2 regions of the Escherichia marmotae genome follow, and region 2 is predicted to be linked to the other one. Evidence: predicted binding sites of a transcription regulator. Region 2 holds the regulator's gene; the other holds the start of a gene.
What was found. The regulator CRP, encoded in region 2, controls carbon source genes, mostly activating them, when cyclic AMP is high. The targets are predictions, from matches to a motif close to ATGTGANNNNNNTCACAT.
Positions count from the first base shown of each region.

Region 1: the regulator CRP is predicted to act here: its motif matches at 1,400-1,417, upstream of garD (galactarate dehydratase).

Region 1 covers NZ_CP025979.1:3,909,361-3,914,570, forward strand. Annotated here, with positions in the region: gene garP (galactarate/glucarate/glycerate transporter GarP) at 1-1,153, opposite strand, end outside; gene garD (galactarate dehydratase) at 1,526-3,097, shown strand; gene agaR (aga operon transcriptional regulator AgaR) at 3,149-3,973, opposite strand; gene kbaZ (tagatose-bisphosphate aldolase subunit KbaZ) at 4,222-5,210, shown strand, end outside.
Region 2 covers NZ_CP025979.1:2,808,792-2,814,001, reverse strand. Annotated here, with positions in the region: gene argD (bifunctional acetylornithine/succinyldiaminopimelate transaminase) at 1-861, shown strand, start outside; gene C1192_RS14655 (YccS/YhfK family putative transporter) at 971-3,061, opposite strand; gene crp (cAMP-activated global transcriptional regulator CRP) at 3,112-3,744, opposite strand; gene C1192_RS14640 (OsmC family protein) at 4,046-4,450, shown strand; gene C1192_RS14635 (phosphoribulokinase) at 4,505-5,210, opposite strand, start outside.

The DNA.
Region 1 (5,210 bases), 1.1 Mb from region 2:
CGCCGCAGAGGCCAACAATCTCTTTCGGTGCGGTATCGGAAACCACCGGCCAGCCCAGTGCGCCAAATCCTTTGCCAAAGAAGGCTAACGCCATCAGCATGACCACCAGCGTGGCGTTGTTGGTGTAGTTACATAAGATGATGGTGGAAGCCAGCAACATTCCCAGCACAATTGGTAGCTTACGTGCCAGAGTCAGTGACAAACCGCGTTTGATCAGATAATCCGAGAAGACACCCCCAAGCACGCCGCCAGCAAATCCACACAATGCCGGAATCGACGCAACCAGGCCGACTTTCAGAATCGACATCCCCTTTTCCTGTACCAGATAAATCGGGAACCAGGTGAGGAAGAACCAAGTGATGGTGTTGATAAAATATTGCCCGAAAAATACCCCCAGCATCATGCGGTTAGAGAGCAATTGCTTGATGTAATGCAGCTTAGGACCGCTTGCTGTCGCACCGCCTGGCTTTTTGTGATCCATATCGACCACCGCACCATTTTCGGAGATAAACTTCAACTCTTCCGCAGACATGCGCGGATGGTCTGTCGGGTTATGAATCAACTTAATCCACAGCGCCGTTAGTACAAAACCAATCCCCCCCATAACGGTAAAGACGTGCTCCCAGCCCCAGGCGAAAGTCAGCCAGCCAAGCAGTGGCGAAAAGAGCGCCAGCGAGAAATATTGCGCCGAGTTAAAGATGGCGGAAGCTGTTCCGCGTTCTTTAGTCGGGAACCAGGCAGCAACAATACGGGCGTTCGCCGGGAATGACGGCGCTTCCGAGAAGCCCAACATAAAGCGCATGAAGAACATGGAGATCCCTGCCCAGGCAATAGGGAACATATCGACAAAGCCTTGCAGGAAGGTAAACAGCGACCAGAAAAAGAGGCTGTAAGTGTAAACTTTCTTCGATCCAAACTTATCCAGCAGCCAGCCGCCAGGGATTTGCATTAGCAGATAGGCCCAGCCAAAAGCGGAGAAAATGTACCCCATCGAAACCGTGCTTAATTGCAGTTCTTTTGCTACTTCAGTACCGGCAATCGACAGCGTTGCACGGTCGGCATAGTTAACGGCTGTCACAATAAAAATAATAAATAATATTAAATAGCGGGTATGCACGCTTTTCTTTTTTTCTTCAATGGTGTCCAGAATCATTTTATTTACCTCGGGTACTTATGTTGATTTTTATTATTGGGAAGGTATTATTTATGAGTTCCATTCATATAGTTATGACAATGGCCTCGTGAATTAGTATAAGCAGCGGGGTAATAATAATCATTGTGCAAATGCGAACTTAAATAATGTAATTTAAATATTATTTTGAGCATATGCACATAACATTGCGCGCTAAAGCACAGATTTACGCTTTGCCTTGCCGGGTAGCGTCGCAATCCCTGAAATGATTGACATTGATCACATTTCTACCGTTAAACTCCTGACATTCTTATTTCACCTAATGAAGTTATTTATTTTTAAATGAGATCTAATGCTCATTTTAATATCCCCCTGGCTGGAGAATATTGAACAATGGCCAATATCGAAATAAGACAAGAAACGCCGACTGCGTTTTATATAAAAGTTCATGACACAGATAATGTGGCAATTATTGTTAATGATAATGGCCTGAAAGCAGGAACGCGTTTTCCGGACGGCCTGGAATTAATTGAGCATATTCCCCAGGGGCATAAAGTCGCATTGATCGACATTCCTGCTGATGGCGAAATTATTCGTTATGGCGAAGTGATTGGTTACGCCATGCGCGCCATCCCACGTGGAAGCTGGATCGATGAATCGATGGTGGTTCTGCCTGAAGCGCCCCCCTTACATACTTTGCCTCTGGCAACCAAAGTGCCGGAACCTTTACCGCCGCTGGAAGGTTATACCTTTGAAGGCTATCGCAATGCCGATGGCAGTGTGGGCACCAAGAACCTGCTCGGCATCACGACCAGCGTGCATTGTGTGGCAGGCGTCGTCGATTACGTGGTGAAAATTATTGAGCGCGACCTGCTGCCGAAATACCCGAACGTCGATGGTGTGGTGGGGCTGAATCACCTGTACGGCTGTGGCGTGGCGATTAATGCCCCAGCGGCGGTGGTGCCTATTCGAACCATTCACAACATTTCGCTGAACCCAAACTTTGGCGGTGAGGTGATGGTGATTGGCCTCGGATGCGAGAAATTGCAACCAGAGCGCCTGCTGGTCGGTACGGACGATGTGCAGGCTATTCCACTGGAAAGCGCCAGTATTGTCAGCTTGCAGGATGAAAAGCATGTCGGTTTTCAGTCAATGGTTGAGGATATTTTGCAGGTTGCCGAACGCCATCTGCACAAGCTGAATCAACGTCAGCGAGAAACCTGCCCGGCTTCAGAACTGGTTGTTGGTATGCAGTGCGGCGGCAGCGATGCGTTTTCTGGCGTGACAGCCAATCCGGCGGTTGGCTATGCGTCTGATCTGCTGGTGCGCTGCGGTGCAACGGTGATGTTCTCGGAAGTGACGGAAGTACGCGACGCCATTCATCTGCTGACGCCGCGCGCCGTTAACGAAGAGGTCGGTAAGCGTCTGCTGGAAGAGATGGAATGGTACGACAACTATCTCAATATGGGGAAAACCGACCGCAGCGCCAACCCTTCGCCGGGAAACAAAAAAGGCGGTCTGGCAAACGTCGTGGAGAAGGCTCTCGGCTCCATTGCCAAATCAGGTAAAAGCGCGATTGTAGAAGTGCTGTCGCCAGGGCAGCGTCCGACCAAACGTGGATTAATTTACGCCGCGACGCCAGCCAGCGACTTTGTCTGTGGCACCCAACAGGTGGCTTCAGGAATTACCGTTCAAGTATTTACGACCGGTCGCGGCACACCTTACGGCCTGATGGCAGTGCCGGTCATTAAAATGGCAACCCGCACTGAACTGGCGAACCGTTGGTTTGATTTGATGGATATTAATGCGGGCACCATCGCCACCGGCGAAGAGACGATTGAAGAGGTGGGCTGGAAACTGTTCCACTTTATTCTCGACGTTGCCAGCGGAAAGAAGAAAACCTTCTCAGACCAATGGGGGTTGCATAACCAACTGGCGGTGTTTAACCCGGCACCGGTGACTTGATAACTCAATTTGTATTATGCCCGATGGCACACGTTTATCGGGCATAGTAAGTCATAGCGAAGACGCATTCTCCCCGACCAGAATCACCTCAACCCCGGCCTTTCGTAGCCCTTCCAGACTATCCGCAGGAATGCCTTCATCGACAATGATCATATCGATCCGCTGGGTATCAATGATCTTATGTAAACTGGAGCGATTGAACTTACTGGAATCAGTGACCACGATGATCCGTTCCGCAACTTCGCACATCCGGCGGTTCAAACGGGCTTCATCTTCATTGTGCGTACTGACGCCGCGCTCCAGATCGATAGCATCTACACCGAGAAACAGCATGTCGAAGTGGTAATTTTGCAGCGATTGTTCAGCCTGATCGCCATAAAAAGATTGTGACTGACGGCGCAAATGCCCGCCGGTCATCAGTAGCTCAACGCCCTCAGCTTCCAGCAAAGCATTAGCCACGTTCATACCGTTGGTCATCGCAATCACGTCAGTATGCTTGCGCATCAGACGGGCAATCTCAAAGGTTGTGGTTCCGGAGTCGAGGATCACGCGATGGCCAGGCTTAATCAGCTCAACAGCAGCTTTCGCAACGCTGCGTTTCATCGCAGTGTTGAGCGCACTTTTATCTTCCACCGAAGGTTCGACTGACGGTGTCGTGCTATCGCAGATCAACGCGCCACCATAAGCACGCACGGCGATCCCCTGCTTTTCCAGAAATGCCAGATCGTTACGGATCGTCACCGTAGAAACGCCGTACAATGCCGATAGATCATTAACTTGCACACTTCCTTGCTGCCGCAGGCGCTGAATGATCTGTTCTCGTCTCTCACTGGTGCCTGTTACTCGCTTCTCGCCTGAAGCGTCGGTATTACTCATAGTAAGTCCTTTCGTAAAGCTTTCGTTTCATTTCGTTTTGCTTATTAACGCCTTTCTATTAACCAAATGCAAGCCCACATTGCCCATTGACGCAAGCGCCCCTCGTTTCAGGAGCTTTCATTATGTTTCTTTTGTGAATCAAATCAGAAAACTATTATCTTTCGTTTTATTTTTATCTCACCATGACGCAGTATCAATTGAAAGAAAACGAAAGATCAAGGTTGCAGTAATCTAAACTGGAGAGGAAAGTGAAACATCTGACAGAAATGGTGAGGCAGCACAAAGGGGGCAAAACAAATGGGATTTATGCCGTTTGTTCCGCACATCCGCTGGTGCTGGAAGCTGCCATCCGCTACGCCTTCTCAAACCAAACGCCACTACTGATTGAAGCAACGTCCAATCAGGTGGATCAGTTCGGCGGTTATACCGGAATGACGCCTGCCGATTTTCGCGGCTTTGTTTGCCAGCTTGCCGACTCGCTGAATTTCCCACAAGACATGCTAATTCTCGGTGGCGATCATCTGGGACCTAACCGCTGGCAAAACCTGCCCGCAACCCAGGCGATGGCTAATGCCGATGATTTGATAAAAAGCTACGTCACGGCGGGATTCAAAAAAATTCACCTTGATTGCAGCATGTCCTGTCAGGGCGATCCGATCCCCTTAACCGATGACATCGTTGCTGAACGCGCCGCTCGCCTGGCGAAAGTGGCGGAAGAAACCTGCCGTGAACACTTTGGCGAGGCCGATCTGGTGTATGTCATTGGAACTGAAGTTCCGGTTCCTGGCGGCGCACATGAAACCTTAAGCGAACTGGCAGTGACTACACCGGATGCCGCCCGCACCACGCTGGAAGCCCATCGTCATGCTTTTGAAAAGCAAGGTCTGAATGCCATCTGGCCACGTATTATTGCGCTGGTGGTACAACCCGGCGTCGAATTCGATCACACCAACGTTATTGATTATCAGCCTGCAAAAGCGATCGCCTTAAGTCAGATGGTCGAAAACTACGAAACACTGATTTTCGAAGCTCATTCTACCGATTATCAAACACCGCAATCGCTGCGCCAGTTGGTCATTGACCACTTTGCCATTCTGAAAGTTGGCCCGGCGCTGACCTTCGCCCTACGTGAAGCACTGTTTTCTCTGGCGGCTATCGAAGAAGAACTGGTGCCAGCAAAAGCCTGTTCTGGTCTGCGTCAGGTACTGGAAAACGTGATGCTCGACCGTCCGGAATA
Region 2 (5,210 bases):
CATTACGCTTGTGTGCGCCATAGCCCGTTCAAAACCAAAATTATTGCCTTCCATAACGCCTTTCATGGCCGATCATTGTTTACCGTCTCGGTGGGCGGCCAGCCGAAATATTCTGACGGCTTTGGGCCAAAACCGGCAGACATTATTCATGTTCCCTTTAACGATCTCCACGCGGTGAAAGCAGTGATGGATGATCATACCTGCGCAGTGGTTGTTGAGCCGATTCAGGGCGAGGGCGGCGTGACGGCTGCGACGCCGGAGTTTCTGCAGGGCTTGCGTGAACTGTGCGATCAACATCAGGCATTGCTGGTATTTGATGAAGTGCAGTGCGGGATGGGGCGGACAGGCGATTTATTTGCCTATATGCACTACGGCGTGACGCCGGATATCCTGACCTCCGCCAAAGCGTTAGGCGGTGGTTTCCCGATTAGCACCATGCTGACCACGGCGGAGATTGCGTCTGCGTTTCATCCTGGCTCGCACGGTTCCACCTACGGTGGTAATCCACTAGCCTGTGCGGTCGCTGGGGCGGCGTTTGATATCATCAATACGCCGGTCGTGCTGGAAGGCATTCAGGCGAAACGTCAGCGTTTTGTTGAGCATTTGCAGAAGATTGATCAGCAGTACGATGTGTTTAGCGATATTCGCGGCATGGGGCTGTTGATTGGTGCGGAGTTGAAACCACAATACAAAGGTAAGGCGCGTGATTTCCTTTATGCGGGTGCGGATGCAGGTGTAATGGTGCTGAACGCCGGACCAGATGTGGTGCGTTTTGCGCCGTCGCTGGTGGTGGAAGATGCGGATATCGACGAAGGGATGCAGCGTTTTGCCCGCGCAGTGGCGAAGGTGATTGCGGCGTAAAACGGGAGTAAGCCTGATAAGACGCGGTAAGCGTCGCACCAGGCAAAGGGCGTCGGATACGGCGTATGTGCCTTATCTGACCCTCGATTTTGTTCTGGCGATGAATAAATTACGCCTTCGAATCCCGCAACTTGCGACTCAACCAAATCCCGTGGTGTGGTCGCTGCCGCCAGGCCATTGCTGAAATGGTGTGCATCGTATTCAGATGGCCAATAACGCGTTGTAAATGCTGCTCCAGCGTGCCGGACGCACCTTCGTGTGGCAGCATCTCTGGCGAGTCGATGATATTGGCGTCACCAGAACTACCCGGTTCATCATATTCCAGTCGTTGCTGACAACGCTGAATGGCGATTTCACAAGACTGCAAGTACTCCTGCGCCAGTTCCGGCGGCAATGACCGGTGTTCCCGCGCCAGTGTGGTCATGGCATTGATATGTTCAACAATAAACTGACTATGTGTTACCCACAGTTTCATGTCTGCCAGATAATGGCTGTTAAACGCCGGTTCCTGCATCGCCTGATTCAGCGAGTTATACAGGGTGTTATGCGCCTGATTCACCCGCATTCGCTGCCAGGCAAGTGGCGTGGGTTGCGGATCTTTACTGAGGATCAGACGAATAGCCTCCTGGTAAGTTTCTAAGGCGTCATGGGCGTTCTTGCGCAGTAAACCACTCTGCCACTGCGGCCACAGCCATACCGTGCCACCGAAGGCAATCAGACAGCCGATGATGGTATCAATGAGGCGTGGGATGATGTATTGCTCACCATTCAGCCACAGCAGTTGCAGGGTATACACAGCGGTAATGGTAAAACCGACCGTCGCCCAGCCGTAGTTCTTACGCAATATCAGATAGCTGGCGAGCGTGGTAATCAGCATCAACGTCAGGGTGTAACCTTCGGGAATTTTAAAGTGCAGCGCAACACCCGCAATGATTAACCCGACCACGGTTCCCACAGAACGATTCACAATCCGCAGGCGAGTAGCGCCATAACCATTTTGCGTCACCAATAATACCGTCATTAATATCCAATAGGATTTCGGCAAATGCAGCGCGGTGCCCATCAGGCTGGCAACACTTAGCATCACACTCAATCGTCCGGCATTACGCAGCGCTGGCGATTTCAGGGAAAGATAGCTTTTCAGCGCCGGGAGTAACGGCATTCGCCGCTGTTTATCTGCCAGCAGATCGCGGGCATAAAGTGGTTTTTGCGTTCGTAGCACGCGGGCGATGCGACTAAAGTGCCAGTAGCAAAATTGTCCCACGGGGTTATCCGGATGCTGGCGGGCGATTTTTTCCAGCGCGCCAATTTGCTTATCCATCGTAAAACGTGTCGGCAGGCGATGATAAAGAATGTCATCAGCCAGCACGCGCAGGCGGGCGGCGACAGTTTGTGCATTCCAGCGGATAACTTCCTCCGCATGGCTCCGCTCGACCAGCTTTTGCACCTCTTCCGGCTGATGCAAACTGACCGAGATATGTTCCTGTAAGTCCAGCGCCTCCTGGAAAATACGCAGCATCCGCTTGTAGTCCGTATTATTTTGCGCGGAAAGCATATGCATTTGCTGATAACACTGGGTAATTAAATCGACCGCTTTTTGCTGACGCACCAACAATGGTGGCAGAGCATTTTCGGGATCGGTGTGCTGAGTAAGCAGGCTGTATTTGGCTTCACAGTAATCCGCCAGTTCACGGTACAGCAGGCTAAGCGACTCGCGTAACGGTTGCTCACGCCAGAGCCAGAACCAGAACCAGTTAAACAGTCCATACCAGAGCGTGCCTAACGCGTAGATGAGCAACGGTTCCCAGACCGGCATATATCCCGCCAGACTGAGGGTAAAAATGGCGGCGAGTAGCGATGCGGGAAGTAATTTTGCATGCAATGGCCCTAACTCAGCAGTGACGCCAAGTATCAACGTTAACCCCGTCAGCAGAAAGGGTAGGGGGATATCTTTTTCCAGCAGCAGTTGCGTTAGCAAGCTACAAGTGGCAAACAGCGACGCACCAATGATTAAGTGTTTGAAAAAACGCTTATGAGGAGTATCAAGCCCCGCAATATTGCAACAGGCGGGGACGAGAGAAAAGAGCAGCCCGAGTCTTAATTCGCCAAGCAATAGACCAACGGCCACGGGCAAACATAGCACCAGTGTTTGTCGTAGTGCGTAGTTGATGTCGGGATGATAAATCAGTCTGCGCCACATCGGCTTAAACAAAACGGCGCGCTACCAGGTAACGCGGCACTCCGATGGGATCAACGGGTGCCGTAAACGACGATGGTTTTTCCGTGTGCAGAGATCAGGTTCTGATCTTCCAGCATCTTCAGAATACGTCCCACGGTTTCACGAGAACAGCCAACAATCTGACCGATTTCCTGACGGGTAATTTTGATTTGCATACCGTCCGGGTGAGTCATGGCATCGGGTTGTTTCGCCAGATTCAGCAGTGTCTGTGCAATACGACCTGTAACGTCGAGGAATGCCAGGTTGCCCACTTTCTCTGAAGTGACTTGCAGACGACGCGCCATCTGTGCGGAGAGACGCATCAGAATATCCGGGTTCACCTGAATTAATTGACGGAATTTTTTGTAGGAAATCTCAGCTACTTCACAGGCGGTTTTCGCACGTACCCATGCGCTACGTTCCTGGCCTTCTTCAAACAGGCCCAATTCGCCAATAAAATCACCCTGATTCAGATAGGAGAGGATCATTTCTTTACCCTCCTCGTCTTTAATCAGCACTGCCACAGAGCCTTTAACGATGTAATACAGCGTTTCCGCTTTTTCACCCTGGTGAATAAGCGTGCTCTTGGATGGGTACTTATGAATGTGGCAATGAGACAAGAACCATTCGAGAGTCGGGTCTGTTTGCGGTTTGCCAAGCACCATGCGCGGTTATCCTCTGTTATAAGCTTTCTCCAGAGCCAGAAAACGCCGCTGTCTCTGGATTGCCGAAATGTGCTTCCCGCTACCTGGGAAGGGGCTATCAACTGAACTGCACGGTAATGTGACGTCTTTTACATACATGCAGTACATCAATGTATTACTGTAGCATCCTGACTGTTTTAGCATAGCTTTCGCGTTGTGTCTCCTGGTGTCTCGCTTCAGCATGACCCAGGTCGCCTTCCGTTGCGCGATTTGGTCAGTACGCGTACTCTGTCAGGAAAATTGACGCAATGGAGTTCCGATTATGCAAGCGCGTGTGAAGTGGGTCGAAGGGTTAACTTTTTTGGGCGAGTCAGCCTCGGGTCACCAGATTTTAATGGACGGTAATTCTGGCGATAAAGCGCCAAGTCCGATGGAAATGGTGTTGATGGCGGCAGGCGGTTGCAGCGCCATTGATGTGGTTTCTATCCTGCAAAAAGGGCGTCAGGATGTGGTCGATTGTGAAGTAAAATTGACCTCTGAACGTCGCGAAGAGGCACCGCGCCTGTTTACGCACATCAATTTGCATTTTATCGTCACAGGTCACGACCTGAAGGACGCGGCGGTTTCGCGAGCGGTGGATCTCTCTGCCGAGAAGTATTGTTCGGTAGCGCTGATGCTAGAGAAAGCCGTGAATATTACCCACTCCTATGAAGTGATAGCCGCGTGATTTAATGATTAAAATATGATGCCGGATATTATTTTATCCGGCATATAAGAACATTTACTCGATTTTCTTCCCTTCCATCAGTCGTTGTACCAGCGGCAGCATAATTAACTCCATTGCCAGACCCATTTTACCTCCCGGCACCACTAACGTATTGATGTGGGAAATGAATGAGCCTTGTAACATCGCCAGCAGCCAAGGGAAATCGATCCCTTCCAGATTACGAAAATGAATCACCACAAAACTTTCATCCAACGACGGGATGCCTTTTGCAGCGAAAGGGTTAGACGTGTCAACAGTGGGGACGCGCTGGAAGTTGATATGAGTGCGGGAAAACTGCGGCGTGATGTAGTTGATATAGTCTTCCATTGAGCGCACTACCGAGTCCATCACTGCTTCTCGTGAGTGTCCGCGCTCGCCAGTATCGCGGATGAGTTTTTGAATCCACTCCAGGTTAACGATAGGCACGACCCCAACCAATAAATCTACATGCTGCGCGACGTTATGTTGTGGCGTAACCACGCCGCCGTGCAATCCTTCATAAAACAGCACATCGGTCGGTTCTGGCAGCGCCTGCCACGGGGTAAACGTACCGGGCACCTGGTTCCACGGCACGGCTTCATCGTAGGTGTGCAGATATTTGCGCGACTGGCCTTTGCCGCTCAGCCCGTATTCAGTGAAGGTTTGTTCCAGCAGGCCGAAGTCGTTGGCCTCGGGACCGAAGTAGCTGATATGCCGCCCGGCATCGCGCGCTTTGCGGATC